Regions from separate parts of the Silvania sp. genome, predicted to be linked through region 2. Evidence: predicted binding sites of a transcription regulator. Region 2 holds the regulator's gene; each other region holds the start of a gene.
The links. Region 2 encodes PurR, which represses purine synthesis genes. Its sites were predicted from a motif close to CANGCAAACGTTTGCNTG; they were not measured.
Positions count from the first base shown of each region.

Region 1: the regulator PurR is predicted to act here: its motif matches at 6,849-6,866, upstream of purE (5-(carboxyamino)imidazole ribonucleotide mutase).
Region 3: the regulator PurR is predicted to act here: its motif matches at 1,607-1,624, upstream of pyrD (quinone-dependent dihydroorotate dehydrogenase).

Region 1 is NZ_JBOGBT010000084.1:22,271-32,379, reverse strand. It holds gene ACRDD5_RS15630 (PTS transporter subunit EIIC) at 1-1,486, shown strand, start outside; gene malI (Mal regulon transcriptional regulator MalI) at 1,558-2,574, shown strand; gene ACRDD5_RS15620 (metal-dependent hydrolase) at 2,647-3,168, shown strand; gene cysS (cysteine--tRNA ligase) at 3,250-4,635, opposite strand; gene ppiB (peptidylprolyl isomerase B) at 4,933-5,427, shown strand; gene lpxH (UDP-2,3-diacylglucosamine diphosphatase) at 5,431-6,153, shown strand; gene ACRDD5_RS15600 (YdgH/BhsA/McbA-like domain containing protein) at 6,296-6,505, shown strand; gene ACRDD5_RS15595 (hypothetical protein) at 6,576-6,764, shown strand; gene purE (5-(carboxyamino)imidazole ribonucleotide mutase) at 6,937-7,446, shown strand; gene purK (5-(carboxyamino)imidazole ribonucleotide synthase) at 7,443-8,510, shown strand; gene mnmH (tRNA 2-selenouridine(34) synthase MnmH) at 8,585-9,655, shown strand; gene ACRDD5_RS15575 (methionine ABC transporter permease) at 9,660-10,109, opposite strand, start outside.
Region 2 is NZ_JBOGBT010000046.1:38,141-48,249, forward strand. It holds gene grxD (monothiol glutaredoxin 4) at 1-160, opposite strand, end outside; gene ACRDD5_RS10195 (C40 family peptidase) at 497-1,315, shown strand; gene sodB (superoxide dismutase [Fe]) at 1,438-2,019, shown strand; gene ACRDD5_RS10205 (MFS transporter) at 2,056-3,222, opposite strand; gene ACRDD5_RS10210 (cytochrome bd-I oxidase subunit CydH) at 3,387-3,476, opposite strand; gene purR (HTH-type transcriptional repressor PurR) at 3,772-4,797, shown strand; gene punR (DNA-binding transcriptional activator PunR) at 4,794-5,726, opposite strand; gene punC (purine nucleoside transporter PunC) at 5,843-7,036, shown strand; gene cfa (cyclopropane fatty acyl phospholipid synthase) at 7,308-8,456, shown strand; gene ACRDD5_RS10235 (riboflavin synthase subunit alpha) at 8,489-9,130, opposite strand; gene mdtK (MdtK family multidrug efflux MATE transporter) at 9,354-10,109, shown strand, end outside.
Region 3 is NZ_JBOGBT010000103.1:36,088-46,196, reverse strand. It holds gene ACRDD5_RS20250 (sulfonate ABC transporter substrate-binding protein) at 1-903, opposite strand, end outside; gene ssuE (NADPH-dependent FMN reductase) at 896-1,471, opposite strand; gene pyrD (quinone-dependent dihydroorotate dehydrogenase) at 1,720-2,730, shown strand; gene zapC (cell division protein ZapC) at 2,897-3,439, shown strand; gene ACRDD5_RS20230 (YcbX family protein) at 3,436-4,545, opposite strand; gene rlmKL (bifunctional 23S rRNA (guanine(2069)-N(7))-methyltransferase RlmK/23S rRNA (guanine(2445)-N(2))-methyltransferase RlmL) at 4,645-6,753, shown strand; gene ACRDD5_RS20220 (ABC transporter ATP-binding protein) at 6,766-8,673, shown strand; gene pqiA (membrane integrity-associated transporter subunit PqiA) at 8,692-9,960, shown strand; gene pqiB (intermembrane transport protein PqiB) at 9,950-10,109, shown strand, end outside.

The sequences.
Region 1 (10,109 bases), on a different contig from region 2:
AGGATTTGTTAAATCGCTGTCGAAATTATCGATGATTGGTCGCGCCTTGATGCTGCCGATCTCACTGCTTCCTGCCGCAGGCCTGCTGTTGGCCTTCGGTGACAAGTTCCATTTACCGCTGATGATGAATGCGGGCGGGGTTATCTTTGACAACCTGCCAATGCTCTTCGCCATCGGTTCTGCCGTAGGTCTGGCATCGGAATCGGGCATTGCGGCACTCTCTGCGGCGGTATCGGTGTTTATCACCAACATCACCATCGGGACGGTGCTCGGCATCACCCCGGAAATGGCCTCCCAGGGCGGGAAATACGCGATGGTGGTCGGCATTCCGACGCTGCAGATGGGCGTCTTTGGCGGCCTGCTGTGCGGTATTCTCGCCGCATGGTGCTATAACCGCTTCCACACCATGCAGCTGCCGGAATTCCTCGGCTTCTTCTCCGGCAAGCGCTTTGTGGCGATTGCCACTGCATTCCTGTCATTTGTGATGGGTCTGCTGCTGCCGTACGTCTGGCAGCACATCCAGGCCGGTATCGATGCCCTGTCGGTGATCGTCAACGGCGATAACCAGGCGGCCTCAACCTTTATCTTTGGCCTGGTCGAACGCGCGCTGATCCCGCTGGGTCTGCACCATATCTGGTATCCGTCGTTCTGGTACTCGTTTGGGGATTACACCACTCAGGCCGGTCAGGTGATCCACGGCGACCAGACCATCTGGTTCAAAATGCTGGAAGAAGGGGTGAAATCCTTCAGCAGCGATACGTACCAGAATGCCGGTAAGTTCATGCAGGGTGAGTTCCCGCTGATGCTGTTCGCGCTGCCTGCGGCCTGTCTGGCGATGTACCACGAAGCGCACACCAAAAACAAAAAGATCGCCGCCGGTATTCTGTTCTCCGCCGCGCTGACCTGTTTCCTGACCGGCATCACCGAGCCGGTTGAGTTCACCTTTATCTTCGTGGCACCGGTCCTCTACGTCTTCAACGCCATTATGGCGGGCCTGGCGTACATGACCATGTATCTGCTGGATGCGCACATCGCCAAATCCTTCTCGGCGGGCTTTATCGACTACCTGTCGTTTGGCATCCTGCCGTCGTTCAACGGCTACCAGACCAACTTCCTGAATGCGGTGATCATCGGTATTCCAATGGCGCTGATTTACTACTTCACCTTCCGCTTTGTGATCCGTCGCTTCGACGTGAAAACACCGGGCCGCACCGACGTCACCGCCAATGCGAATGACAAAACGGATACCGAAATCGCTACCGAAATTATCGGTCTGCTGGGTGGGGCGCAGAATATCGACTCTGTCGGCTCCTGCATTACCCGACTGCGTCTGGAAGTGGCGAAGAGCAATATGGTCGATAAAGATGGCCTGAACGGGCTGGGGGCACGCGGGGTGGTATTCGTGGGCGACTCCGGCATCCAGGTTATCTTTGGCGCAAGGGCGCAGTTTATCGCCCAGACCATGTCGACGATGATCGGTAAATAATTCAGCCTGATTGACGCGTCTCCTGTACTCTTACGGGGGACGTTGTCTTATCAGGCATTCAGGGAGAAGATGTGAAGAAGGTCAGCATCATAGATGTCGCCAGAGAGTCAGGGGTATCGGTTTCGACCGTCTCGCTGGTACTGCGTCAGAAGGGAAAAATCTCTGAGGCGACAATCGAAAAGGTTCACGCCGCCATCACCGCGCTGGGCTACGTGCATAACGTTGCCGCAGCCAATCTCCGGTCCAACACCTCCAATCTTATCGGCCTGATCCTGCGTGATTTCAGCGACAGCTTTTCCATCAAAGTGATGGCCAGCATCGTCCAGGAGCTGGAGAAGCAAGGTTTTATGGTCTTTCTCGGCCAGCCGCTGAACGACCATGATCACCTGGAGCGCTGCCTGCTCTCCTTTAAGCAGCAGGGCGTCGCCGGAGTGATCTATCTGGCCTCTGATACCCGCACTGCCGCCCTGCCCGCGATGATCCGCCAGTGTGCCCTGCCGCTGGTTGCCGTGTCGCAATCGCTGCTGGATGAAACCTGCAATCTGGTGATGCGCGATAACCGCCAGGCGGCGCATCTTGCCACCCGCTATCTGATTGAGCGCGGCCATCGCAATATTGCCTATATCGGCGGCAGAGAAGGCGACTTAATTCGCGAGCAGCGTCTGCTGGGGTTTCGCAGCGCGATGACGCAAAACGGGCTGGTGTTTCGCGAGGAGTCCGCCCCCGCCTGTAGCGACGATACCCAGGCGGTGAGCTTCGCTGCCCGTCAGCTGCTGGAGAAGAACAACACCATCACCGCCCTGCTCTGCCACTCGCCGGATGCGATGATCGGGTCGATCTCCGGGATCCATCACGTGGGACGCACCGTCGGCAAAGACGTGTTTCTGACCCAACAAGTGGCGCTGGTGGGGTTTGAGGATATGCTTCACGTTAACCTCACCTCGCCGTCGTTTACCTACGTCTCGTCTGCCAGTGAAGAGACCGGGCGGCAGGCAGCCGGGCTGATGATCCGCAAGCTGAAAGAGCCCGAACTGCAAACCCAGCGCATTACCTTGTCCGGGCAGCTGATCGCCCGGGAATCGGCATAATTCAGATTTGTGCCCGACGCAGAGCCCGATCAGGCTCTGCTATATTTCCATGATTTGCCATGGATAACTGCTATGCCTACCATTATCACCCACGCCGCTGTTCCGCTTTGCCTGGGCTTAGGCCTGGGCACCCGCGTTATTCCTCCGCGCCTGCTGTTTGCCGGGATCGTCCTTGCCATGCTGCCGGATGCCGACGTCCTGGCCTTTAAGTTTGGCATCGCCTACGGCAATATTTTTGGTCATCGCGGTTTTACCCACTCACTGCTGTTCGCCTTTGTGGTGCCGGTATTGTGCGTACTGGCGGGCCGACGATGGTTCAGGACCGGGCTGATACGCTGCTGGCTGTTCTTAACGGTTTCGCTGCTGTCGCACAGCCTGCTGGATTCGGTGACGACGGGCGGGAAAGGGGTAGGCTGGCTATGGCCATGGTCGGATGAACGCTTCTTTGCGCCGTGGCAGGTGATCAAGGTTGCCCCGTTTGCCCTGTCGCGCTACATGACGCCTTACGGGCATCAGGTGATTATCTCAGAACTGCTGTGGGTATGGCTGCCGGGGGTTATCGTAATGGGGATGTTGTGGTGGAAACGGCGGTAAAAGCAAAACGGCAACGCAAGTTGCCGTTTTTAGTGTTTGCGCCCTCTACCACGGGGGAGAGGGCAGCAGAGCGCACCAGAATTACTTACGGCGCCAGGTGGTGCCCTGCGGGCCGTCTTCCAGGATAATGCCCATCTCGGTGAGACGATTACGCGCGGCATCGGCTGCGGCCCAGTCTTTCGCCTGACGCGCATCCAGACGCGCTTTAATCAATGCTTCAATCTCTGCCACTTCACCGTCGTCCGCCTGCGCACCGCTCTGCAGGAAGGTTTCCGGCTCCTGCTCCAGCAGGCCCAGCACGCCGGACAGTTTACGCATGTGCGAAGCCAGCGCGTTAGCAGCCGCCATATCTTCACCCTTCAGACGGTTCACTTCACGCGCCATATCGAACAGCGCGGAATACGCTTCCGGGGTGTTGAAATCGTCGTTCATCGCCTCGATAAAGCGGGCTTCAAACGCCTCCCCCCCCGCAGCCGGTACGGATTTATCCGTGCCGCGCAGGGCAGTGTACAGGCGCTCCAGGGCAGAACGTGCCTGCTTGAGGTTCTCTTCGCTGTAGTTCAGCTGGCTACGATAGTGGCCGGACATCAGGAAGTAGCGGATGGTTTCAGCGTCGTAGTATTTCAGCACATCGCGCACGGTAAAGAAGTTGCCCAGCGATTTCGACATCTTTTCGCGGTCAATCATCACCATCCCGGAGTGCATCCAGACGTTCACGTATTCGCCGTCGTGCGCACAGGTGGACTGGGCGATTTCGTTTTCATGGTGCGGGAACATCAGATCTGAACCGCCGCCGTGGATATCGAAGTGGTTACCCAGCTGTTTGCAGTTCATGGCCGAACATTCGATGTGCCAGCCCGGACGCCCTTCGCCCCATGGCGACGGCCAGCTCGGTTCACCGGCTTTCGACATCTTCCACAGCACGAAGTCCATCGGGTTGCGCTTTACGTCCACCACATCCACGCGGGCACCCGCCTGCAGCTGATCCAGATCCTGACGGGAGAGCTGACCGTAATGCGGATCGGTCGGTACGTCGAACATCACATCGCCGTTGTCTGCCACGTAGGCGTGGCCTTTGGCGATCAGCTGCTCGGTGATTTCAATGATTTCCGGGATGTGGTGCGTCGCACGCGGCTCCAGGTCCGGGCGCAGAATGTTCAGCGCGTCAAAATCGCTGTGCATTTCGGCGATCATGCGGTCGACTAAATCGACGAAGTTTTCGCCGTTTTCATTCGCGCGCTTGATAATTTTGTCGTCGATATCGGTGATATTGCGTACATACTTAAGGTTGTACCCGAGGAAACGCAAATAGCGGGAGACCACATCAAACGAGACAAATGTACGCCCATGGCCGATATGACAGAGATCGTAAACGGTAATACCACACACGTACATGCCGACTTCCCCGGCATGAATAGGTTTGAATTCCTCTTTTTGGCGCGTCAGTGTGTTGAAGATTTTTAACATCGAAGATTCCATGTGAGACGTGTGTGGGCGAAAACGGCGTATTCTACACGCAAAATCATTTGAGTTGCATCAAGGCGGCAAGAGAAGAAATCCCCGGGAGCATAGATAACTATGTGACCGGGGTTTCTGAACGCAGCCAACGGTGAGGCAACTTAAAGGATGAAGCGTATACCCGTAATTCAAACCGGAATCAGCACGTAATGCAAGGTGATCGCGCCGGGCGGTTATGCTATAACAAGCGCTTATTGTGGCCCCCCACGGGGTCGAAGCACCACTATAACGGAACAGGATGCAAAAATGGTTACTTTCCACACTAATCATGGCGATATCGTCATCAGCACTTTTGATGATAAAGCGCCTGAAACAGTTAAAAACTTCCTGGACTACTGCCGCGAAGGTTTCTACGACAACACTATCTTCCACCGCGTCATTAACGGCTTTATGATCCAGGGCGGCGGTTTTGAACCTGGTATGAACCAGAAAGAGACCAAAGAGGCTATCAAAAACGAAGCTAACAACGGTCTGAAAAACACCCGCGGTACGCTGGCAATGGCCCGTACTCAGGCACCACACTCAGCAACGGCCCAGTTCTTCATCAACGTGGCTGATAACGACTTCCTGAACTTCTCCGGTGAAAACCTGCAGGGTTGGGGCTACTGCGTATTTGCAGAAGTGACTGACGGTATGGACGTGGTCGAGAAGATCAAAGGCGTGTCCACTGGCCGCAGCGGTATGCATCAGGACGTTCCTAAAGAAGACGTTGTGATCACAAGCGTGACCGTCAGCGAATAATTGGTGGCGACACTCTTTATTGCAGATCTGCATCTGCAAACAGAAGAACCGGCGATCACCGCCGGTTTTCTGCGTTTTTTACAGGGTGAAGCCCGGCACGCCGATGCGCTTTACATCCTGGGGGATCTGTTCGAGGCCTGGATTGGCGACGACGACCCGAACCCGCTGCACCGCGAGATAGCGAGTGCGCTTAAAACCCTGGTCGACTCCGGCGTCCCCTGCTTCTTTATCCACGGTAATCGCGATTTTCTGCTCGGCAAGCGCTACGCCCGCGATTGCGGCATGACCCTGCTGGCTGAAGAGACCGTCCTCGACCTGTACGGTCGCAGAGTGTTGATCATGCATGGCGACACGCTCTGCACCGACGATACCGGCTATCTGGCGTTTCGCGCCAAAGTGCACACCCCCTGGATTCAGACCCTGTTTCTCGCCCTGCCGCTGTTTATCCGCAGCCGAATTGCGGCGAAGATGCGCGCCGGCAGCAAAGCCGCCAACAGCAGCAAATCGATGACCATCATGGACGTCAATCCGCAGGCCGTCGTCAGCGTGATGAAAAAACATCAGGTACAGTGGCTGATCCACGGCCATACCCATCGTCCGGACGTGCACGACCTGACCGTCAACGGCGAGCCCGCTCACCGCGTGGTGTTAGGCGCCTGGCACACCGAAGGCTCGATGATTAAGGTCACGCCCGAAGGCGTGGAACTGATCGCTTTCCCGTTCTGAAATCCTCGCCTGAAATTCATTCAATTATTTTGAATTAAATCCGCAAATTGTTTTGATTTTAATCACACTTCGGTCGGCCTATGATGACTCACATCAGGGCACAACGCCCTACCCCAAACAAAATCGCTTAAGGAATACGACCATGAAATCCATCAAAACTTTCGTTGCAGTTGCCGCTCTGTCTCTGATCTCTTTCGGTTCTTTTGCTCAGAGCGTCAGCGCCACCGCCTCCACCCTTGACCGTGCAGAAGCCAAAATTGCCGCTCAGGCCGCCAGAGAAGGCGCAGCGTACAAAATCACCAGCGCTCAGTTCGCTAACCGCGTGCACATGACCGCTGAACTGACTAAATAATTTGCCCCATTGCCGTGCCGCCAGAGACAAGACCCGCGACAGCGACAATACGATGAAGAAGGAAAAGAGAATGAAAAATATCAGCATCGTCAGCGCCCTGCTGCTGGCCGCCTCACTGTCATCTGGCGCAATGGCTGCAGCGCATCACGTCTCCCCGCAGGAGGCGGGCTCGAATATCGACACGGCACTGCATCAGAATCATATCGATGTGAACCATGCCTTCGACAAAGAGAACCTGACCGCGGGCAATCTCCTGTAAAAAGAGTCAAGCATCCTGTGAAAGACCGCCGAAAGGCGGTCTTTTTCGTTGCCGCTTCAGCCCGACTTTGGCAGAAGTTTTAGCCGCGCAACCGTTTTCCTTGCCTGTGTATCGTGCTATTCTCTGTCACCTCAAAAGCCGAGAATTGTGCCTCACAGGAGTTTTTAGCCGCATGTCTTCCAGCAATAATCCGGCGCGTGTCGCCATCGTGATGGGGTCCAAAAGCGACTGGGCTACCATGCAGTTTGCCACCGAAATCTTCGAAATCCTGCATGTACCACACCACGTTGAAGTGGTCTCCGCACACCGCACCCCCGATAAACTGTTCAGCTTCGCCGAAGGCGCAGAAGAGAACGGCTATCAGGTGATTATTGCCGGCGCCGGCGGTGCCGCGCATCTGCCAGGCATGATTGCGGCCAAAACGCTGGTGCCGGTGCTCGGCGTACCGGTGCAAAGCGCGGCCCTGAGCGGCGTCGACAGCCTTTACTCTATTGTGCAGATGCCGCGCGGTATTCCGGTGGGTACGCTGGCGATTGGTAAAGCGGGAGCCGCAAACGCCGCCCTGCTGGCCGCCCAGATTCTGGCGACTCACGATCAAGAATTGCATCAGCGCCTGGTCGCGTTCCGCGCGGCCCAGACCGACGAGGTACTGGAGAACCCGGACCCGCGAGGTGCGGCATGAAGCAGGTTTGCGTCCTCGGTAACGGTCAGTTAGGCCGCATGCTGCGTCAGGCCGGTGAGCCGCTGGGCATTACCGTCTGGCCGGTCGGGCTGGACGATGAACCCGAATCCGTCCCGTTCCAGCAAAGCGTGATCACCGCCGAGATTGAGCGCTGGCCAGAGACCGCCCTGACCCGCGAGCTGGCACGTCATAACGCCTTCGTTAACCGTGACGTGTTCCCAATTATTGCCGACCGTCTGACGCAAAAGCAGCTGTTCGACGATCTGAAGCTTGCCACCGCCCCGTGGCAATTCCTGGCCGAAAAAAACCAGTGGGCAAGCGTGTTTGAGCATCTGGGTGAACTGGCGATCGTCAAACGTCGCGTTGGTGGCTACGACGGGCGCGGACAGTGGCGTCTGCGTGCCGGTGAAACCGACCAGCTGCCGGACGAATGCTACGGCGAGTGCATCGTTGAGCAGGGCATTAACTTCAGCGGCGAAGTGTCGCTGGTGGGCGCCCGCGCTCACGACGGCAGCACGGTGTTTTATCCCCTGACCCACAACCTGCATCAGGACGGCATTCTGCGCACCAGCGTGGTCTTCCCGCAGGCGGATGCCCGGCAGCAGGCGCAGGCCGAAAGCATGTTGTCGGCCATTATGCAGGAGCTGGGCTATGTCGGCGTGATGGCGATGGAGTGCTTTGTCACCCCGGAAGGCCTGCTGATCAACGAGCTGGCACCGCGCGTGCACAACAGCGGCCACTGGACGCAAAACGGCGCGTCCATTAGCCAGTTTGAGCTGCATCTGCGTGCCATTACTGGCCTGCCGCTGCCGCAGCCGGTGGTCAACAGCCCGTCGGTGATGATCAACCTGATCGGCACCGATCTGAATGACGCCTGGCTGTCGCAGCCGCTGGTGCATCTGCACTGGTACGACAAAGAGGTGCGTTCGGGTCGCAAGGTCGGACACCTGAACCTGAACGACACCGACGTTGCGCGCCTGAGCGCCGCCATCGGGGCCCTCGTTCCCCTGCTGCCAGCGGAATACGCCAGCGGGATTGCCTGGGCGCAGTCGACGCTCCGTTAAGCCTCAGCGCCGGGGAGTTGACCTTCCCCTTCCCCGGCGTAAAATCCAGCCCATCGCTGTTATGAGGGATCCTTATGAACGATGGGACGGACTACCGCGCCATACTTACCGCCGACACGCCGCTAATCGACGTGCGCGCCCCTGTGGAATTTGCTCAGGGCGCGATGCCTGCGGCCATCAACCTGCCGTTAATGAATGACGACGAACGCGCCGCCGTGGGCACCTGCTATAAACGCCAAGGATCAGACGCTGCGCTGGCGCTCGGCCATCGGCTGGTCAATGGCGACACCCGCGCCCAACGGCTGGAGGCGTGGAAAGTGGCCTGCCTGATGCACCCCCAGGGCTACATTAGCTGCGCCCGGGGTGGGCAACGGTCGCATATCGTGCAGGCGTGGCTAAAAGAGACTGGCGTCGATTACCCGCTGATCCGTGGCGGCTATAAAGCGCTGCGTCAGGCGGCGATGCAGGCCACTGTCGAGCAGGCGCAAAAGCCCGCCGTGCTGATTGGCGGCTGTACCGGCAGCGGCAAAACCCTGCTGGTGAAAGCCCATCCTGAGGGCGTTGATCTGGAAGGGCTGGCGCACCATCGCGGCTCGTCGTTTGGCCGCACGCTGACGCCGCAGCTGTCGCAGGCGAGCTTTGAAAATCATCTTGCGGCCGACCTGTTAAAGAAGAACGCCAGCCGCTGGGTTCTGGAAGACGAAGGCCGGATGATTGGCTCTAACCACCTGCCGGCGTGCCTGCGCGAGCGCATGGCGCAGTCGCCGATGGTGGTGGTTGAAGATCCGTTTGAGGTACGGCTGGAAAGGCTGCGCGAGGAGTATTTCGAACAGATGTGGCAGGCGTTTCGCAGCGCGCGTGGCGAAGAGGCGGGCTGGCGTGAGTACGGTGAGTACCTGCACCACGGCCTGTTCGCCATCCGCCGTCGCCTGGGGCTGCAGCGTTTTGCACAATTCACCGCCCTGCTGGACAGCGCGCTCATCGAGCAGCGGCGCACAGGCGGTACCGAGGCGCACTACGCCTGGCTTGCGCCACTGCTCAATGACTATTACGACCCGATGTACCGTTATCAGCTGGAGAAGAAAGCGGACAGCATTGTCTATCGGGGCGCATTTAACGACGTGGCCGCCTGGCTGGCGGCCTGAAAATCTAACGGCGATCGCGCTTATCGGCGCGTTTCGCCAGCCAGTCGCCGAGCACCTGCACGATTTGCACCAGCACAATGAGGGCGATCACCGTCACTACCATCACCTGGGTTTCGTAGCGGTAGTAGCCGTAGCGGATCGCCAGATCCCCTACTCCACCGCCACCGACAATCCCGGCCATCGCCGAATAGCCGATCAGACTTACCAGGGTGATGGTCAGGCCGCGCAACAGCCCGGCGCTCGCCTCCGGCAACAGCACGGTGCAGATAATGCGCATCGGGCTGGCGCCAAAGGCTTCCGCCGCTTCAATAATCCCTTTATCCACTTCGCGCAGGGCACTGTCCACCAGCCGGGCGTAGAACGCAATCGCCGCCACCGACAGCGGCACCGAGGCGGCAATTGGCCCGATGGTGTTGCCCAGCAGGAACTGGGTTAACGGCAGCAACAGCACCAG
Region 2 (10,109 bases):
GCAGAATATCAACGTAAGCAAAACGTTCGCCACAGGCGGACAGCGCCTGAACTGCTTGTGCGGAGAAACCGCAGCTTGGCAGCTTTGGAGAACCTTTCATGTACAGGAGAATCGGGTTTTCAGCGATTTGTTGCTGAATTTTTTCAATAGTAGTGCTCATGTCTTGCTTCCTTTAACTTCTGTTACGGCAATCGACTGTCATTGTAGCGTCTCAGACCGACAACGGAAAATAACATTTTCGTCACGTATCGTATTTTACCGCGCGTCGCATAAAGATGCATTAATAACGCATGTTAGATATGTACTGCCCTGATTTTTGCTCAGCGAATGACCAGGCCAGCGAAAGGATGTTTATTTTTTTTGCACTCGATTACAAAACGCAGTTTTAAGTGCAAAAAGTTTATTAACGTCGGGGCTTTTTATAGATTAGAATCGACAGGTTTTGTAAATCACCTGCCGGCATTATTCATGCCAGCAATTACCAGGGGACTGCCCAGTGGCGCGAATAAATAAATTCTCGATCACGCTCTGTGCTTTGCTTTTTTCGACTCTCTCTTTCACGCCGCTGGCTAACGCCTCAGAGCAGGCGCGGTCTTCGGCTACGCATAAAACGCATCTGGCGAAAGTAACCGAACCCAAGAAAAAAAGCGCGACCAGCAAAACCACTAAAAAAGAGAGCACCAGTAAAAAAAGCACCACCAAAAAGAGCACCGCAAAGAAAGCCCTCGCGAAAACACCGCAAACCGCCTCCAGCAAGAAAAACAAAAATTCCCCTCACAATGCCACCCGAGCCACGCAAACGGCTTCGCGCGTTGTGACAGAGAAGTGTACGACCCGCAAAGGACACAAAAAGCAGTGCGTTAAAACCAGCAAGACCACAACCATTGCCGCCGCGCATAAAGTCCGGGTGCAAAAAGCGCAAAGCACAGCGTTAAATAAATTAATGGGACAGATTGGCAAACCGTATCGCTGGGGCGGAAGCTCACCGCGTACCGGTTTTGACTGCAGCGGTCTGGTCTATTACGCCTATAAAGATCTGGTGAAATTCCGTATCCCGCGCACCGCCAACGAAATGTACCATCTGCGCGATGCGTCTCCGGTCACCCGGGGTGAACTGGAAAGCGGCGATCTGGTGTTCTTCCGCACCCAGGGTCGCGGGACGGCCGATCACGTCGGCGTGTACGTCGGCAACGGCAAGTTTATCCAATCCCCGCGCAGCGGCCAGGATATCCAGATCACCTCCCTGAGCGAAGATTACTGGCAGCGTCACTACGTTGGCGCACGCCGCGTGATGAAGGCCAACACCATTCGTTAATCCCCTGCCCTGCTGGCTCTTCAGCAGGGTAAGTTCTTCTTTTGTCTAACCTTTCATTTTGCTACTCTACCCGCACGTTCAATATGGTTATTGAATGGATCACTATAATAAGGAGAGAAGCAATGTCGTTTGAACTACCTGCATTACCGTATGCAAAAGACGCCCTGGTCCCGCACATTTCTGTGGAAACCCTGGAATACCATTACGGTAAGCATCACCAGACCTACGTCACCAACCTGAACAACCTGATCGCTGGCACCGCGTTTGAGGGCAAAACCCTCGAAGAGATCGTGCGCGGCTCCGAAGGGGGCGTGTTTAACAATGCCGCGCAGGTCTGGAACCACACCTTCTACTGGCACTGCCTGGCACCCAATGCCGGTGGCGAACCAACGGGTGAACTGGCTGCGGCCATCAGCGCTACGTTTGGCAGCTTCGCCGCCTTTAAAGCGGCGTTTACCGATGCAGCAGTGAAGAACTTTGGCGCGGGCTGGACCTGGCTGGTTAAAGAGGCGGATGGCACGCTGGCAATCGTCTCAACGTCCAATGCAGGAACGCCGCTGACCACGAACGCTACGCCGCTGATGACCGTCGACGTGTGGGAACATGCGTACTACATCGATTACCGCAATGCGCGCCCGAACTACCTTGAGCACTTCTGGGCGCTGGTGAACTGGGAATTTGTAGCGAAGAACTTCGCAGCATAAATGCAGTGCAGAAGGGCGAGCCCTTCTGCATTATTGTTACTCGGTGGCACCCACCGGCTGCGGCTGATTTCTGCCGGACGCGAGCACCAGAATTAGGCCCAGGGCGGCAATCATTGCCCCCATTACCGGCACAAAGCTGTACCCCATGCCGCTGGAGATCACCGCCCCGCCTGCCGCCGCGCCGAGCGCATTGCCCAGATTGAAAGCACCGATATTCACTGACGACGACAGCCCCGGCGCATCGCTGGCGACACGCATCACGCGCATCTGCAGCGGCGGCACCACCGCGAAAGTTGCCATCCCCCACACCACCATCGCAATTGCCGCGCCGATCTCATTGCGTGCCAGCCAGGGAATTGCCAGCATAATCACGATCAGCAGCAGTAAAAAGCCCTTCAGCGTGCCATTCACTGACTTATCCGCCAGCTTGCCGCCCAGGTAGTTACCCAGCGAGAACCCAACGCCGATCAGCACCAGCATGGCAGTGACAAAGGCCGGGGTCGCCTGGTTGATGTCGTGCAGCACCGGCGAAATATAGGTATAGAGGGTAAACATTGCCCCGGCGCCCAGCACCGTGGTCAGCAACGCAGACAGCACCTGCGGGCGCATCAGCACCGCCAACTCTTTGCGCACCTCCGGCTTTTCACCCGCCCCGCCTTTCGGCAACGAGAAGAACAGCGCGATCATCGCCACCACGCCAAGCCCCGCAGTCGCAAGGAACGACATCCGCCAGCCAATCACTTCGCCCATCCACGTCGCCGCCGGGACGCCGCCAATATTGGCAATCGTCAGCCCCATAAACATGGTAGCCACTGCGCTCGCCTGCTTATGTTTAGGCACCACGCTTGCAGCCACCACTGAGCCCAAGCCAAAGAAGGCCCCGTGGTTCAGGCTGGTGAGGATGCGGGACAGCATCAGGGTGGTGTAATCCGGCGCGAGGGCCGACAGCACGTTACCAACGGTAAAAATCGCCATCAGGAAGATCAGCGCATTACGACGGCCACGATGCGACAGGAGAAGCGTCATCAGCGGTGCCCCCACCATCACACCGATGGCATAGGCACTGATCAGCATTCCTGCGGCGGGAATAGAAACATCCACACCCCGGGCGATGACCGGTAACAATCCCATCGGGGAGAATTCAGTGGTGCCAATGCCAAATGCACCAATCGCCAGGGCCAGCAGGGGAAAATTGATTTTCATACTTCAACTCCAGACACCGTGTCGTCACGCGACACAGAACAATGAAGGCGAAAGCATGACATCAATCACAAAAAATGAGAAGTTTACATTTTGGCAAAAGATTATTGCAGGAGGCGTAACAATCAGCCAGGAGAAACGAGGGAGAGCAGGCTCCCCCGTATCGATCAGTGCAGCGCAGCAGTGAAAGCACTCGCCACGATCAAACTCAGGACAATAACGGTCGTAACCAGCGAAAACTTAAGATCGGTACTCATCAATTTTTCTCCTTTTAATCACCCCATGAAGAGTGAGCTTGCTCATTTTTACACAGTTCACAGCAAAAATCTTGCGGGTTTTAGGTGGATTACCGTTTTTGTTCTTCCCCTTTTGGTCAAGATCAGCCAAAATTCCACGCTAAATTTATTAGCGTACCGGCCATTGACCCCCTCCTGACGTCCTGTGTCGTTTTCCCGGCGTACCGCAATTCAAATTGCGCAATTAGGGCGAGTGAAGGCAAACGTTTACCTATTGGTTTTTCAGGAGCTTAGATATGGTCTGGAGTGACATCTGATGGCAACAATTAAAGACGTGGCGAAACGCGCAAACGTTTCCACTACAACCGTATCACATGTGATTAACAAAACGCGCTTTGTCGCGGAAGAGACGCGCAACAACGTCTGGGCGGCGATTAAAGAGCTGCACTATTCTCCAAGCGCCGTGGCCCGCAGCCTGAAAGTGAATCACACCAAGACAATCGGCTTACTGGCGACCAGCAGCGAAGCGCCCTATTTTGCTGAAATTATTGAAGCCGTAGAGAAGAATTGCTTCCAGAAAGGCTACACCCTGATTCTGGGCAACGCCTGGAACAGCCTCGAGAAACAGCGGGCCTATCTGTCGATGATGGCGCAAAAGCGCGTTGATGGCCTGCTGGTGATGTGTTCCGAATACCCGGAATCGCTGCTCAATATGCTGGAGGAGTATCGCAATATTCCGATGGTGGTGATGGACTGGGGCGAAGCCAAAGCCGACTTTACCGACTCGGTAATCGATAACGCCTTTGAAGGCGGGTATATGGCCGGTCGGTATCTGATCGAACGCGGCCACCGCGAAATTGGCGTGATTCCAGGGCCGCTGGAGCGCAACACCGGCGCCGGTCGACTGGCAGGCTTTATGAAAGCGATGGAAGAGACGCTGATCACTGTGCCGGAAAACTGGATTGTGCAGGGCGACTTTGAGCCGGAATCCGGCTACCGCGCGATGCAGCAGATCCTCTCCCAGAGCCCGCGTCCGACGGCGATATTCTGCGGCGGGGATATTATGGCGATGGGCGCGCTGTGCGCCGCCGACGAAATGGGCCTGCGCGTCCCGCAGGATATTTCGCTGATCGGCTATGATAACGTGCGCAACGCGCGCTTCTTTACGCCGGCGCTGACCACCATCCACCAGCCGAAAGATTCGCTGGGGGAGACGGCCTTCAATATGTTGCTGGATCGTATTGTCAGCAAGCGCGAAGAGTCACACTCCATTGAAGTGCATCCGCGTCTGATCGAACGCCGCTCGGTCGCGGATGGTCCTTTCCGCGACTACCGCCGTTAATCCTCCCCGGGAGCCAGCCCCTCTGGCTCCCGCAGCCATTCCTTATTCATCGTTTCGCTATCGCCGAGATACGCCAGCAGCCACGCCAGGGCCGGAGAGATATCGTTTTGCTGCCAGGTCAGGCAGCAGGCGGCATCCGGGAAGGGATTTTCCAGCGACAGCGCCACCCACTTGCCACTGTCAATCCACGGTCGGGCGACGTGCGCCGGTACCATCCCCACGCACAGTCCGGCAGAGAGACAGGACGCTGACGACTCCCAGTCCGGGGTCACGATCCGCCGCTGATTATCCAGCAGCCAGGTGATGCGCTTCGGCAACGAACGTGAGGTATCTTCCCGCACCAGCGATGGCCAGTTGCGCAAAGTATCATCGCTGAGCGGCCCTGCCATCGCGGCCAGCGGATGGTGGCTGGCCACCACGCAGTTCCAGCTCAGGGTGCCCATATCGCGAAACGCATAGCGCCCCCCTACCGGGATAGCCTGGGTCGCACCGATCGCCATCTCGACCCTGCCGTCCGCCAGCGCATCCCAGACGCCATTGAAGACCTCCTGGGACACCCGCAGCTCCACGTCAGAAAAGTGACGATAGAAATCAACGATCATCTGCCGGGTGCGCTCGGGGCGCACAATATTATCCACCGCAATCGACAGATGGCCTCGCCAGCCGTTGGCAATCTGCTGACACTGTTCTCGGGTGATCTGCATTTTTTTGATAACAGATCGCCCCTCCTTGAGAAACCACACCCCGGCGGGCGTCAGCTCCACATCCCGGTGACGCCGTTCAAACAGCGGCACCGCCAGCCACTCCTCCAGCTGACGCACCGTATAGCTGATGGCAGAAGGCACCCGGTGCAGCTCCTGCGCTGCACCGCTAAAACTGCCGTTGCGCGCGACGGCATCCACCACTTCTAGAGAATATTCTGACCACATTTTCTGCCTGCAAAATTTTTGAATGCAACAGCCAAATATTAGCGTTTCACAAGCCGGATTGCACTGCCTACACTCTGCGGCAATGACACCTGCACCTATAACGGAGAATAAACACAGTGATACCTGGGAAAGGATTTTTAGTCTGGCTTGCCGGGCTGAGCGTGCTCGGCTTCCTGGCAACTGACATGTACCTGCCCGCTTTTGCGGTCATGCAGGAAGATTTGCAAACCCCGGCGGCGGCCATCAGCGCCAGCCTGAGCCTGTTCCTGGCAGGCTTTGCCTTTGCGCAACTGCTGTGGGGACCGCTGTCCGATCGCTTCGGACGCAAACCGATTCTGCTGGCCGGGCTGGCCATTTTTGCCCTCGGCTGTCTGGGGATGCTGTGGGTCCGCGAAGCGACCTGGCTGCTGGTGCTGCGCTTTATTCAGGCGGTCGGGGTGTGCGCTGCGGCGGTCACCTGGCAGGCGCTGGTAACCGATTACTATCCGGCCTCGCGCGTTAACCGCATCTTCGCCACCATTATGCCGCTGGTCGGGCTTTCTCCGGCGCTGGCGCCGCTGCTCGGCAGCTGGATCCTCGCCCATTTTGACTGGCAGTCAATTTTTGCCGTGCTGTTCGTTATCGCCCTGGTGCTGATGATCCCGGCCTTTAGCCTGAAGCCTGCGACGGCGAAAGCGCCCGCAGAATCTCGCGTCACCTTTTTATCGCTGCTGCGCTCACGTGTTTATAGCGGTAACGTGCTGATCTACGCCGCCTGTTCGGCAAGCTTCTTCGCCTGGCTGACCGGCTCGCCGTTTATCCTCAGCGAAATGGGCTATAGCCCGGCCGCAATCGGCCTCAGCTACGTGCCGCAAACCATCGCCTTCCTGATTGGCGGTTACGGCTGTCGCGCCGCGCTGCAAAAATGGCAAGGACCTCAGATGCTGCCGTGGCTGCTGGGCCTGTATGCGCTCAGCGTCATCGCAACCTGGGCGGTTGGGTTTATCCCGGGCGTGGGTCTGGCTCCGCTGCTGGTGCCTTTCTGCCTGATGGCGGTGGCCAACGGCGCGATCTACCCAATTGTGGTGGCGCAGGCCCTGCGTCCCTTCCCGCAGGCCACCGGCAGCGCGGCGGCTCTGCAGAACACCCTGCAGCTGGGTCTGTGTTTCCTGGCGAGCCTGCTGGTCTCGTGGCTGATCGCCACCCCGCTGCTGACCACCACCAGCGTGATGCTGGTCACCGTGGTGCTGTCTGTGATGGGCTATCGGATGCAGTACGTTCGCGCCCGCCAGCAGCAGGACGATCTCAGCGCAGAATCCTCGCGTGCCTGATGACACCGACTCTGTCATTAGCGTGCTAACCTTCTGGTGTTGAATCACGCTTTTTTCAGGCCTATACTTATTTGTGCGTTCTAATAAATACGATAAGTATTAGGCATTAACGGGAGCAGGAACGCTCCCGTTTCTCCATGGATGGCCTTTCGGCAAGGGTAATCTCCCTTCCTCTGTTCTACGTCGGATATTAGCCTCGCGGGTCATCCCCGTGAGATTTCTCACAGCCCTTATCCCGGGGGTTATGATCACAGCAAGTGATGGAGAAGCTATGAGTTCATCGTGTATAGACGAAGTCAGTTTTCGCAACGACAGCTGGTTCAGGATAGTGAATGAAATGCTGACCCGGGCGGGCATTACCGTCAACGGTCCGGCAGCGTCCGATCTGCAGGTCAAACATCCCGACTTTTTTAAACGCATTATGCAGGAAGGTTCCCTCGGCCTTGGCGAGAGCTATATGGACGGCTGGTGGGAGTGCGAACGGCTGGATATTTTTTTCAATAAGGTCCTGCGGGCCGGACTGGAAAATCAGCTTCCCAGCCACCTGAAAGACACCCTGCGTATTGCCACCGCCCGCCTGTTCAACCTGCAAAATAAAAAACGCGCCTGGATTGTTGGCAAGGAGCATTACGATCTTGGCAACGATCTGTTCAGCCGCATGCTTGACCCAACGATGCAATACTCCTGCGGCTACTGGAAACAGGCCGAAAGCCTGGAACAGGCGCAGCAGGATAAACTGCGGCTGATCGGCGAGAAACTGCAGCTCCAGCCCGGCATGCGGGTGCTGGATATTGGCTGCGGCTGGGGTGGGCTGGCGCATTTTTTAGCCAGGCACTATGGCGTCAGCGTGGTGGGTGTGACAATTTCGGCGGAACAGCAAAAAATGGCCCAGTCTCGCTGTCGCGACCTGGATGTCACCATTTTACTGCAGGACTATCGCGATCTTGACGATCAGTTCGACCGGATTGTCTCCGTGGGAATGTTTGAGCACGTGGGGCCAAAAAACTACCCGACCTACTTTAACGTCGTCGATCGCAACCTCAAGCCGGACGGTCTTTTTCTGCTGCACACTATTGGTTCGCAAAAAACCGACCATCGTGTCGATCCATGGATCGACAAATACATCTTTCCGAATGGCTGTTTACCCTCCGTTCGCCAGATAGCGAACGCCAGTGAAGCGCATTTTGTGATGGAAGACTGGCATAACTTTGGCGCGGATTACGACACCACCCTGATGGCGTGGCATTCGCGTTTCCTCGCCAGTTGGCCGGAGATCGCAGACAACTATTCTGAACGATTCAAACGGATGTTCAGCTATTACCTGAATGCGTGTGCCGGTGCGTTTCGTGCGCGGGATATTCATCTGTGGCAGGTGGTTTTCAGCCGCGGGGTGGAGAACGGTTTGCGGGTGGCGCGCTAAAAAAACACCCCGGGAAACCGGGGTGTTTTTTATTATTCGATATCGAGCGCTTGTTGGATGGCGGCCTCTTTTGCCGCCAGCACGCGCTCAACGGTATCCACTACCGCCTGGGTCTGGGGATCGATCTCAATATTGACCCGATGCCCCAGTTTTTTCGCCCCCAGCGTCGTGCGCTGCAGCGTCTCAGGGATCAGGTGCACGCAGAAGCGGGTTGGCGTCACTTCACCCACGGTCAGGCTGATGCCGTCCACGCCGATAAAGCCTTTATACAGGATGTACTTCAGTAATAACGGATCCTGAACCTTAAACCAGATTTGGCGGTTATTTTCCGAGGTCAGGATTTTGGAAATTTCAGCGGTGGTCATAATATGACCGGACATTAAATGCCCGCCAATTTCATCGCTGAACTTTGCCGCGCGCTCAACGTTAACGTCGTCACCCACCACCAGCTCACCAAGGTTAGTGATACGCAGCGTCTCTTTCATTAAATCAAAGCTAATCAGGTTGCCGTTAATTTCGGTAACCGTCAGGCAACAACCGTTATGTGCAACCGAAGCACCCGTTTCCAGGCCATCGAGCATATACTCCGGCAGGGCCACAATATGGGTGCGGAAGTTCGGTTTTTCATCAATGGACACCAGTTTCGCGGTGCCCTGCACAATACCAGTAAACATGCTTACCACTCCTGTTTGTTCCTTCGGTGCTGACACCGTTTAATCGCACCACAATAACAGTTGAAAATAGAGGTTGCCAGCACACTACCTTTTCTGGCGATTTTTTCACTAGATAATTAACCATTCCCCGCTACAATAGCTGGAATTCCCCGCATCTTCTTCTTGCTGCTTTTCGCAGCGGCTTTTTATTCTCTCAAATAACAACAAGATCAAAGGTGTTCACGTGCAGAAGTACATCAGTGAAGCGCGTCAGTTATTAGCTCTGGCAATCCCGGTGATCCTCGCGCAAATCGCCCAAACCTCAATGGGATTCGTTGATACCGTCATGGCCGGGGGTTACAGCGCCACCGACATGGCCGCCGTCGCTATCGGCACCTCTATCTGGCTGCCGGCTATTTTATTTGGTCACGGTCTGCTGCTGGCCTTAACCCCGGTGGTTGCCCAGCTTAACGGCTCCGGACGCCGGGAGCGCATTGCCCACCAGATCCGTCAGGGCTTCTGGCTGGCCGGTTTTGTTTCAGTGTTAATCATGATTGTGCTGTGGAACGCGGGCTATATTATTCACGCCATGCGCAATATTGACCCCATGCTTGCGGATAAAGCCGTCGGCTATTTACGCGCCCTGCTGTGGGGGACCCCGGGATATTTATTCTTCCAGGTAGCACGTAATCAGTGCGAAGGTCTGGCGAAAACCAAACCGGGTATGGTGATGGGTTTTATCGGGCTGCTGGTCAATATTCCGGTGAACTACATCTTTATTTACGGTCACTTTGGCATGCCGGAGCTGGGCGGCGTTGGCTGCGGCGTGGCGACGGCTGCAGTGTACTGGGTGATGTTCTTCAGCATGCTCTCCTACGTGAAGCGCGCCCGGTCGATGCACGATATTCGTAATGAGCCCGGATTCAGCAAGCCGGATATGGCGGTAGTTAAGCGCCTGGTACAGCTGGGCCTGCCGATTGCGCTGGCGCTGTTCTTTGAA
Region 3 (10,109 bases), on a different contig from region 2:
TTTCGGCACCAGGCGATTGGCGTAGAACAGATCAGCGGTCTCCTGTTGCAGGGCCGCGGTATGGGCATCAACCGGTTTAATAACGCCCGGTGGGCGGTGGTCGAGATAGCTGGCGATGACCGGCTCCGGCAGACCGAGGGTTTTCGCCAGCAGGGTGATACTGGCCGGACGCTGGCTCTGGGTGAGGGCGTCGGCCTCGGTAAAGAGGTTCAGCACCCCCTGCACAAATTCACCGTTCTTTTCTGCGTAAGGACGTGCAGCCAGATAGAAGGAACCGGTCTTTTTCAGATCTTCACCGTCTTTTAGTACTTTTACGCCGCCCTGCAGCAGGGCCGCGGAGTAGTAGGGGTCCCAGATGGCCCAGGCGTCCACGTTATGTTGCTGGAAGGCCGCGCGGGCATCGGCCGGGGAGAGGTAAACCGGTTGAATATCTTTGAAGGTCAGGCCCGCCTGCTGGAGTGCACGCAGAATCAGATTGTGCGCGCTGGAGCCTTTCTGGAAGGCAATTTTACGGCCTTTCAGATCGGCTACGGTTTTGATCGGGCTATCTTCGGGCACCAGAATCACTTCGGCTTTAGGCTTGGGCGGTTCAGCGCCTACGTACAGCAGATCTGCGCCAGCGGCCTGGGCGAAGATGGGCGGGATATCGCCGGTGCTGCCCAGATCAATACTGCCGACGTTCAGTGCCTCCAGCATCTGCGGGCCTGCCGGAAACTCAATCCAAGAGAATTTGGTGTCCGGGTAGCGTTTTTCCAGCAGCTGATGGCTTTTGGCCAGCACCATGCTGACGCTGCCTTTCTGATAGCCAATGCGCAGACTCTCGGGCGTGGGCTCTGCGGCGTGCGCCAGGCCAGAGAGGGCCACCAGGCCCGCCAGGCTCAAACGGGCAAGGGATTTAAACATGGGCGACTCCTTTCAGATGACCAAAGGCGGGAACCTGCACGTCGCGGCGGTGCAGCGCCTGCCAGAAGGTCTCCAGCGCGCTGTCGAGACGGGTTTGCAGGTTAGGGGTAAAGTGTGGCTTGTGCTGATAGTCGAGCACCTGTGAGTCATCGGCAAACACGCCGTGCAGGATCTCCTGCGCTTTGAGTGCGCTCAGAACCGGCTTCAGGGCATAATCCACCGCCAGTAAATGGGCCACGGTGCCGCCTGTCGCCAGCGGCAGCACCACTTTGCCCTCCAGCGCGCGCTCCGGCAGCAGGTCGAGCAGGGTTTTCAGCGCGCCGGAAAACGAAGCTTTATAGACCGGGGTCGCCACAATCAGCCCGTCAGCGTCTTTAAGTTGCTCATTAAGCGCTTTAAGCGCCGGGCTCTCGAAGCGGGCGTAGAGTAAATCTTCCGGCTCAAAGTTGTGCAGATTCCAGTGGCACACCTCCACATCCAGCGACGTGAGTTGTTCACGGGCATATTCCAGCAAGGCGCTGGAGCGTGAGGGAAATCGCGGACTTCCGGCCAGAGTGATGATGCGCATAGCTGCTCCTTATAACGAATTGTTTGCTTTTATCTAACATTGATAACATTTACAGGCAGTGTGTCACTGGCGGCTTATTCCGCTAAATGATTTATCTGCAAGACAAATGCTAAAAAACGAATAACGCGGGGGAAAAAAGGAAACGATTGCGTTGAGAGACGTTTTTTTTGCCTCAGGTCAATTCCCTTTCCGGCTGCGATCGCTGATAATTCGCCCCCGGTTTGCACACCGGGAATCCAGGAGAGTTCATGTACTACCCCTTCGTTCGTAAAGCCCTTTTCCAGCTCGATCCTGAGCGCGCTCATGAATTTACATTCCAGCAATTACGCCGTATTACGGGAACCCCACTCGAAGCGCTGGTGCGCCAGAAGGTGATGGACAAACCGGTAACCTGCATGGGATTAACCTTTAAAAACCCACTGGGTCTGGCAGCCGGTCTGGATAAAAACGGCGAGTGCATTGATGCGCTTGGCGCGATGGGCTTTGGCTCCATCGAAATCGGCACCGTGACACCGCGTCCACAGTCGGGTAACGACAAGCCGCGCCTGTTCCGACTGGTAGAGGCCGAAGGGCTGATCAACCGCATGGGCTTTAATAACCTCGGCGTCGATCATCTGGTCGAGAATGTGAAGAAAGCGCATTTCGATGGCATTTTGGGTATTAATATCGGCAAAAACAAAGACACCCCAGTCGAGCAGGGCAAAGATGACTATCTGATTTGTATGGAAAAAGTCTATGCTTATGCCGGGTACATCGCAGTTAATATTTCATCGCCAAATACTCCGGGTTTACGCTCGCTGCAATACGGTGAAGCGCTCGACGATTTATTAGTCGCCATCAAAAATAAGCAAAATGAACTCCAGGCGAAGCACCATAAATATGTGCCGGTGGCCGTTAAAATTGCTCCCGATCTCACTGAAGAAGAGTTGGCCCAGGTGGCCGACAGTTTAGTGCGTCATAATATTGATGGGGTTATTGCGACCAATACCACTCTCGATCGTTCTCTGGTTCAGGGGATGAAACATTGTGACGAAATGGGGGGCTTGAGCGGTCGACCAGTACAATTAAAAAGTACCGAAATTATTCGTCGTCTGTCGGCTGAATTAAATGGTCACCTACCGATTATTGGCGTAGGTGGCATTGACTCGGTTATCGCCGCACGGGAGAAAATGGCGGCGGGTGCCTCGTTGGTGCAGATCTATTCTGGCTTTATCTTTAAAGGCCCACCGCTGATCAAAGAAATCGTTAACCATCTCTGATCTTTATCGCTAATAGCAACCAGGGCTTTATTTCCGGCTCTGGTTGTTTTATATTCCGGGACTGTTGCTAATTTAGGCATAGTAGTCTTTTATTATTGAAGTCGAATAAGCGAAGCGGTAATGAGGACTTTCTTACAACAGGATGTTGCGAGGATGGGAGAGGCAGATGCGAATTAAACCTGACGATAACTGGCGCTGGTATTTCTGTGACGAGCACGATCGTATGATGCTCGATTTAGCCAATGGCATGTTATTTCGTTCTCGTTTTGCGCGTCGGATGCTCACTCCGGATGCCTTTACCAATACCGGTTTTTGTGTTGACGATGCAGCCCTTTATTTCTCCTTTGAAGAGAAGTGCCGCGATCTTGAGTTGTCGAAAGAGCAGCGTGCCGAGCTGGTGCTCAATGCGCTGGTGGCGATCCGCTTCCTCAAGCCCCAAATGCCAAAAAGCTGGCACTTTCTTGCCCACGGTATGAGCTGGTCACCGGTTACCGGCGATGCGGCTTGCGTCAGTCTGAGCGAGAACGCCGAGCAGGTGAATTTGCTGGTAGTGGAGCCGGGTGATAACGCCGCGCTCTGCTTGTTGGCACAGCCGGGCGTGACCATCGCCGGGCGTACAATGCAGCTGGGTGACCCGATTAAAGTGATGAATGACAGACTGAAACCCCAGCTATTAAGCAGCAGTTTCAGCCTTGAGCAGGCAGTTTAGGCTTCCAGTTGTAACGAGGTTTTCGGGATGCAGCTGCAGCACAGAATGGTGCCGTCGCCGCCAATTGCCGATTTCTTCAATGCCGTAACTTCCCCTTCGACCAGCGTAATGCGACAACATCCGCAAATGCCTGCCCGACACGAGTAGGGGATGCGAATGCCTGCCTGTTCTAGCTGTTCCAGTAACACCTGTTGATTGTTCCCGCGAAGCGTTTGCCCCTGCCACTGGAGAGTCACCGCCGTTTCTGGCTGCGCTTCCACCTCTGTTGCTTCTTCTTCGGCACCGGCGCCGTAGAGTCGACCCGGTGCAGTCGCGAGAATCTCTACCTCGTCGCCAACGCGGATCACACCGCTGGAGCGGGGGATCAGGTTCTGGCCGAAATCGACATCGCCGTTATCCTGCGCGGTACGGAACGACTGCAGGGTTTTCAGCGGCTCCCCTGAAGGGTGTTTCTGACCTTTCTCCGGGCTGACGGTGGTAAAGATGCAGCGGCTGCAGGGCTTTACCACGTCAAAGATCACACTGCCGATACGGATTACCTTCCAGGTGTCCTCTTCCCAGGCCGCACTGCCTGCGACCACCAGATTCGGCCGGAACTGCTCCATTTGCACGCTGGCCGTGCAGCGGTTTTGTAGATCGCGCAGCGAGGCTTCGCTGGTGAGCAGGAACGGGAAACCGTCGGCAAACGACAGCGGCACTGCGGCAAATTTTTCTACGCGGCGCGTCAGTTCAGGCCCGACCCAGCGTAACTGTACCGGGCGCGAGAAAAATTCGCTGAGCCAGCGGTTGATCTCATCGGGCGCAATGCGGGCGGTGAAATGATTCCCCCACACTTCGGTGGGCGCATCTGCTGGCGCAAAATCGCTGAAGCGGACGATAATACTGGAACCGTCCGGCGCCGTGAGATGCAGTCCATCGTGAACCGGTACCGGGATAAAACGCACCATCTGAGGAAACTGGCGTGCGGTGATGAATGTACCGTCAGGTTCCGTCACCATAAAAATGCGATCAAAGGCAAAACCGCTGGCGTCAGCAAGGGCATGCGAAAGCCCAATTCCACGCATTGATTTGACCGGATGAATGAAAAGCCTGGATAACGTCGCCACGGCACAGTCCCTCGAATGAAAATAAGCCTTCAACTTTATGACATAGAGCCCAGATTGGCTATAATGCGCAGCAATTTTCTTAGAGTAATAAGTGACGATATGAATTCTCTGTTTGCCAGTACGGCCCGTGGGCTGGAAGAGCTGTTAAAAACTGAACTGGAAAACCTGGGCGCGCAAGAGTGCCAGGTGGTTCAGGGTGGGGTCCATTTTCAGGGCGACACACGGCTTATTTACCAGAGCCTGATGTGGAGTCGCCTGGCCTCACGCATCATGTTGCCGATGAGAGAGTGCAAGGTATATAGCGATCTCGATCTTTACCTGGGCGTGCAGACAATCAACTGGACAGAGATTTTTGCGCCAGGTGCCACCTTTGCGGTGCACTTCAGTGGCCTGAACGATGAGATCCGCAACAGCCAGTACGGCGCGCTGAAGGTGAAAGACGCCATCGTCGACAGCTTTACCCGTAAGAACCTGGAACGCCCGAACGTCGATCGTGAAAACCCGGATCTGCGTATCAACGTGCGTCTGAACAAAGAGACGGCCAGCATTGCGTTGGATCTGTGCGGCGAAGGCTTGCACCAGCGTGGTTACCGCGATCGCGCGGGTATCGCGCCAATCAAAGAGAACCTGGCCGCCGCCATTGTAATGCGCTCCGGCTGGCAGCCGGGTACGCCGTTGCTGGATCCGATGTGCGGTTCCGGTACGCTGCTGATCGAAGCGGCGATGTTAGCGACCGACCGCGCCCCGGGCCTGCATCGTGGCCAGTGGGGCTTTAAGGGCTGGGCACTGCACGACGAAGCTGTCTGGCAGGACGTAAAGGCAGAAGCACAGACGCGTGCGCGTCAGGGGCTGGCAGCCTATGAAGCCCACTTCTACGGCTCCGATAGCGATGCCCGCGTGATTGAACGCGCGCGCAGCAACGCCCGTCGCGCCGGCATTGGCGATTTGGTGACCTTCGACGTGAAAGACGTGGCACAGCTCACCAATCCGCTGCCAAAAGGCCCGTATGGCACGGTGATCAGCAACCCGCCTTACGGCGAACGTCTGGACAGTGAACCAGCGCTGATTGCCCTGCACAGCCTGCTGGGTCGCACCATGAAAGATTACTTTGGCGGCTGGAACCTGTCACTATTCAGCGGCTCGCCTGAGCTGCTGAGCTGCCTGCAGCTGCGCGCCGAACGCCAGTTCAAAGCCAAGAACGGCCCACTGGACTGCGTGCAGAAGAACTACCATCTGACCGAGAAAGAGGCCGACAGCAAGCCTTCCAGCGTGGCGGAAGACTATGCCAACCGTCTGCGCAAAAATCTGAAGAAATACGAAAAGTGGGCGAAGCAGGAGAAGCTTGAATGCTATCGCATCTATGACGCCGACCTGCCGGAGTACAACGTGGCGGTCGACCGCTACGGCGAGTGGGTGGTGGTGCAGGAATATGCCCCGCCAAAAACCGTCGATCCGCAAAAAGCGCGTCAGCGTATGCTCGACATCATCGCTGCCACCATTGGCGTGCTGAATATTGCCCCGAACAAGCTGATCCTGAAAACCCGTGAGCGTCAGAAGGGCAAAAATCAGTACGAGAAAATGAACAGCAAGGGCGAGTTTATCGAAGTGGGCGAATACAACGCACGCCTGTGGGTTAACCTGACGGACTATCTCGACACCGGCCTGTTCCTTGATCACCGCATCGCCCGCCGCATGCTGGGGCAGATGAGCAAAGGCAAAGACTTCCTCAACCTCTTTGCTTATACCGGCAGCGCCAGCGTTCACGCGGGTCTGGGCGGGGCACGTACCACCACTACCGTGGATATGTCCCGTACCTATCTGGAGTGGGCAGAGCGTAACCTGCGCCTTAACGGGCTGACCGGGAAGGCGCATCGCCTGCTGCAGGCAGACGTGCTGGGCTGGTTGCGTGAGTCTGACGAGCAGTTCGACCTGATCTTTATCGATCCGCCGACCTTCTCCAACTCTAAGCGCATGGAAGAGTCATTTGACGTCCAGCGTGACCACCTGGCGCTGATGAAAGATCTTAAACGTATGCTGCGTAAAGGCGGCACGATCATGTTCTCGAACAACAAGCGCGGCTTCCGCATGGATCATGAGGGACTGGCAGAACTGGGGCTGAAAGCACAAGAAATCAGTCAAAAAACGTTATCCCAGGACTTTGCCCGTAACCGTCAGATCCACAACTGCTGGCTCATCACCGCCGCCTGAAAGGAAAAGTAAATGTCATTAATTAGTATGCATGGTGCGTGGTTGTCGTTCAGTGACGCCCCGCTGCTCGATAATACTGAACTCCACATCGAAGATAACGAACGTGTTTGTCTGGTGGGTCGTAACGGCGCGGGCAAATCCACGCTGATGAAGATCCTTAATCGCGAACAGGGTCTGGATGACGGACGTATTGTTTACGAGCAAGACCTGATCGTTTCTCGTCTGCAGCAGGATCCGCCGCGTAACGTCGCGGGCAGCGTGTATGATTTTGTTGCCGAAGGGATCTCTGAGCAGGCCGAATACCTGAAGGGCTATCACGAGATTTCCCATCTGGTGATGACCGACCCGAGCGAAAAAAACCTCAATGAAATGGCGCGTCTTCAGGACCTGCTCGATCATCATGGTCTCTGGCAGCTTGAAAGTCGCATCACGGAAGTTCTGGAGCAGTTAGGTCTGGAAGCGGACACCGAACTGGCATCACTCTCTGGCGGCTGGCTGCGTAAAGCTGCGCTGGGGCGTGCGCTGGTCAGTGGTCCAAAAGTACTGCTTCTTGACGAACCGACTAACCACCTGGACATTGAAGCGATCGACTGGCTGGAAGGGTTCCTGAAAACCTTTAACGGCACGCTGATATTTATTTCGCATGACCGTTCATTCATTCGCAATATGGCAACCCGTATCGTCGATCTCGACCGCGGCAAGCTGGTGACCTATCCGGGCGATTACGACACTTATCTGCTTGAGAAAGAAGAAAATCTGCGCGTGGAAGAGCTGCAAAATGCCGAGTTTGACCGCAAGCTGGCGCAGGAAGAAGTGTGGATCCGTCAGGGCATCAAAGCGCGCCGTACCCGTAACGAAGGCCGCGTGCGTGCGTTGAAAGCAATGCGTAATGAGCGCAGCGAGCGTCGTGAAGTGATGGGCACCGCGAAAATGCAGGTGGAAGAAGCCTCTCGCTCCGGCAAGATTGTCTTCGAGATGGAGAACGTTGATTACCAGGTTGATGGCAAAGTACTGGTGAAAGATTTTTCTGCTCAGGTTCAGCGCGGCGACAAAATTGCGCTCATCGGCCCGAACGGCTGTGGCAAAACCACGCTGCTGAAGCTGATGCTGAGCCAGCTGCAGGCCGACAGCGGCCGCGTCCATTGTGGTACCAAACTCGAAGTGGCCTACTTCGACCAGCACCGCGCCGAGCTCGATCCGGACAGAACGGTGATGGATAACCTTGCCGAAGGTAAACAGGAAGTGCTGGTGAACGGTAAGCCGCGCCATGTACTGGGCTATCTGCAGGACTTCCTGTTCCATCCAAAACGCGCGATGACCCCGGTTCGTGCCCTCTCCGGTGGGGAACGTAACCGTCTGTTGCTGGCGCGTTTGTTCCTGAAACCGAGCAACCTGTTGATTCTTGATGAACCGACAAACGATCTTGATGTTGAAACGCTGGAACTTCTTGAGGAACTGATTGATAGTTATCAGGGAACCGTGATGCTGGTGAGCCACGACCGTCAGTTTGTCGACAATACCGTGACCGAATGCTGGATCTTCGAAGGGGAGGGTCGCATTAGTCAGTACGTTGGCGGCTATCACGATGCGCGTGGACAGCAGGCTCAGTATCTGGCTACAAAACAGTCAAAAGCCAGAGCAGAAGCAGAAGTGGCTGTTACGAAAGCAGAAACTGTCAAACGTATCAGTAGCAAACTAAGCTATAACCTACAGCGCGAACTGGAAAGTCTGCCGCAGCGTCTCGAAGAGCTCGAAGCTAACCTCGAAAGTTTGCAGGCTCAAGTTGCCGACGCATCATTCTTTACCCAGTCGCATGACTATACTCAAAAAGTCCTGGCGGATATGGCGCAGGCTGAAAAGGCGTTGGAAGAAGCATTTGAACGCTGGGAGTATCTTGAGGCTCTGAAAAACGGCGCATAAGTGAAACATGGAGCCAGTATGTGTGAACATCACCATGCCGACAGGCATATTTTATGCTCACAGTGCGACATGCTCGTGGCGCTACCCGCGCTCGAGCATGGACACAAAGCGGCATGCCCGCGATGCGGGGCAACGCTGACAACTGAGTGGGATGCGCCGCGGCAGCGTCCTACTGCTTATGCTATTGCCGCGCTGTTCATGCTTCTGCTCTCCAATCTTTTTCCCTTTATCTATATGAAGGTAGGCGGTATCACCAGCGAAGTGAATTTGCTGGAGATACCCGGCGTGATGTTCTCGGAAGATTACGCCAGCCTCGGCACTTTCTTCCTGCTTTTTGTCCAGATTGTCCCGGCGTTCTGCCTGCTGGTGATTTTGCTGCTGGTGAACCGCGTGCAAATGCCCGTGGCGATGAAAATCAGACTGGCGCGGATCCTGTTCCAGCTGAAAAGCTGGGGAATGGCGGAGATCTTTCTGGCCGGGATTCTGGTGAGCTTTGTGAAGCTGATGGCCTACGGCGATGTCGGTGTAGGCAGCAGCTTTATCCCCTGGTGTCTATACTGCGTCCTGCAATTACGCGCGTTTCAGTGTGTGGATCGCCGCTGGGCATGGGACGATATCGCTCCCGCGCCTGCGCTGGCGCAGCCCCTTAAGGCGGGCGTGCCGGGGATAAACCAGAATCTGCGACTGTGCTCCTGCTGTACCGCCATTCTTCCGGCCGACCAGGAGGTTTGCCCGCGCTGCGAGACCAAAGGGCACGTGCGGCGCAAAAACAGCGTGCAGTGGACCATGGCGCTGCTGATTACCTCCATCATTCTCTACCTTCCCGCCAATATCCTGCCGATCATGATCACTGACTTGCTGGGCGACAAAATGCCGTCGACGATCATGGCTGGGGTCGTCCTGCTCTGGGGAGAAGGATCTTATCCGGTGGCGCTGGTGATTTTTATCGCCAGTATCATGGTACCCACGCTCAAAATGATCGCTATTGCCTGGCTGTGCTGGGATGCCAAAGGGCACGGCAAGCGCGACAGCGAGCGTATGCATCTGATTTATGAAGTGGTTGAGTTTGTCGGACGCTGGTCAATGATTGACGTGTTTGTGATTGCGGTCCTCTCTGCGCTGGTGCGCATGGGCGGCTTAATGAGTATTTATCCCGCCATCGGAGCGGTGATGTTTGCGTTGGTCGTTGTTATGACAATGTTTGCGGCCATGACCTTTGATCCACGTTTATCGTGGGATCGTGAGCCCGAGTCGAGCCATGAGGAAGAGTATAAGCATGGAAAATAAGAGTGGAGAGGCGAAAGTGCAGAAGGTCAAAAACTGGTCGCCGGTGTGGATCTTCCCCATCGTGACCGCGCTGATCGGCGCATGGATCCTGTTTTATCACTACAGCCATCAGGGGCCGGAAGTGACGCTGATCACCACCAACGCCGAGG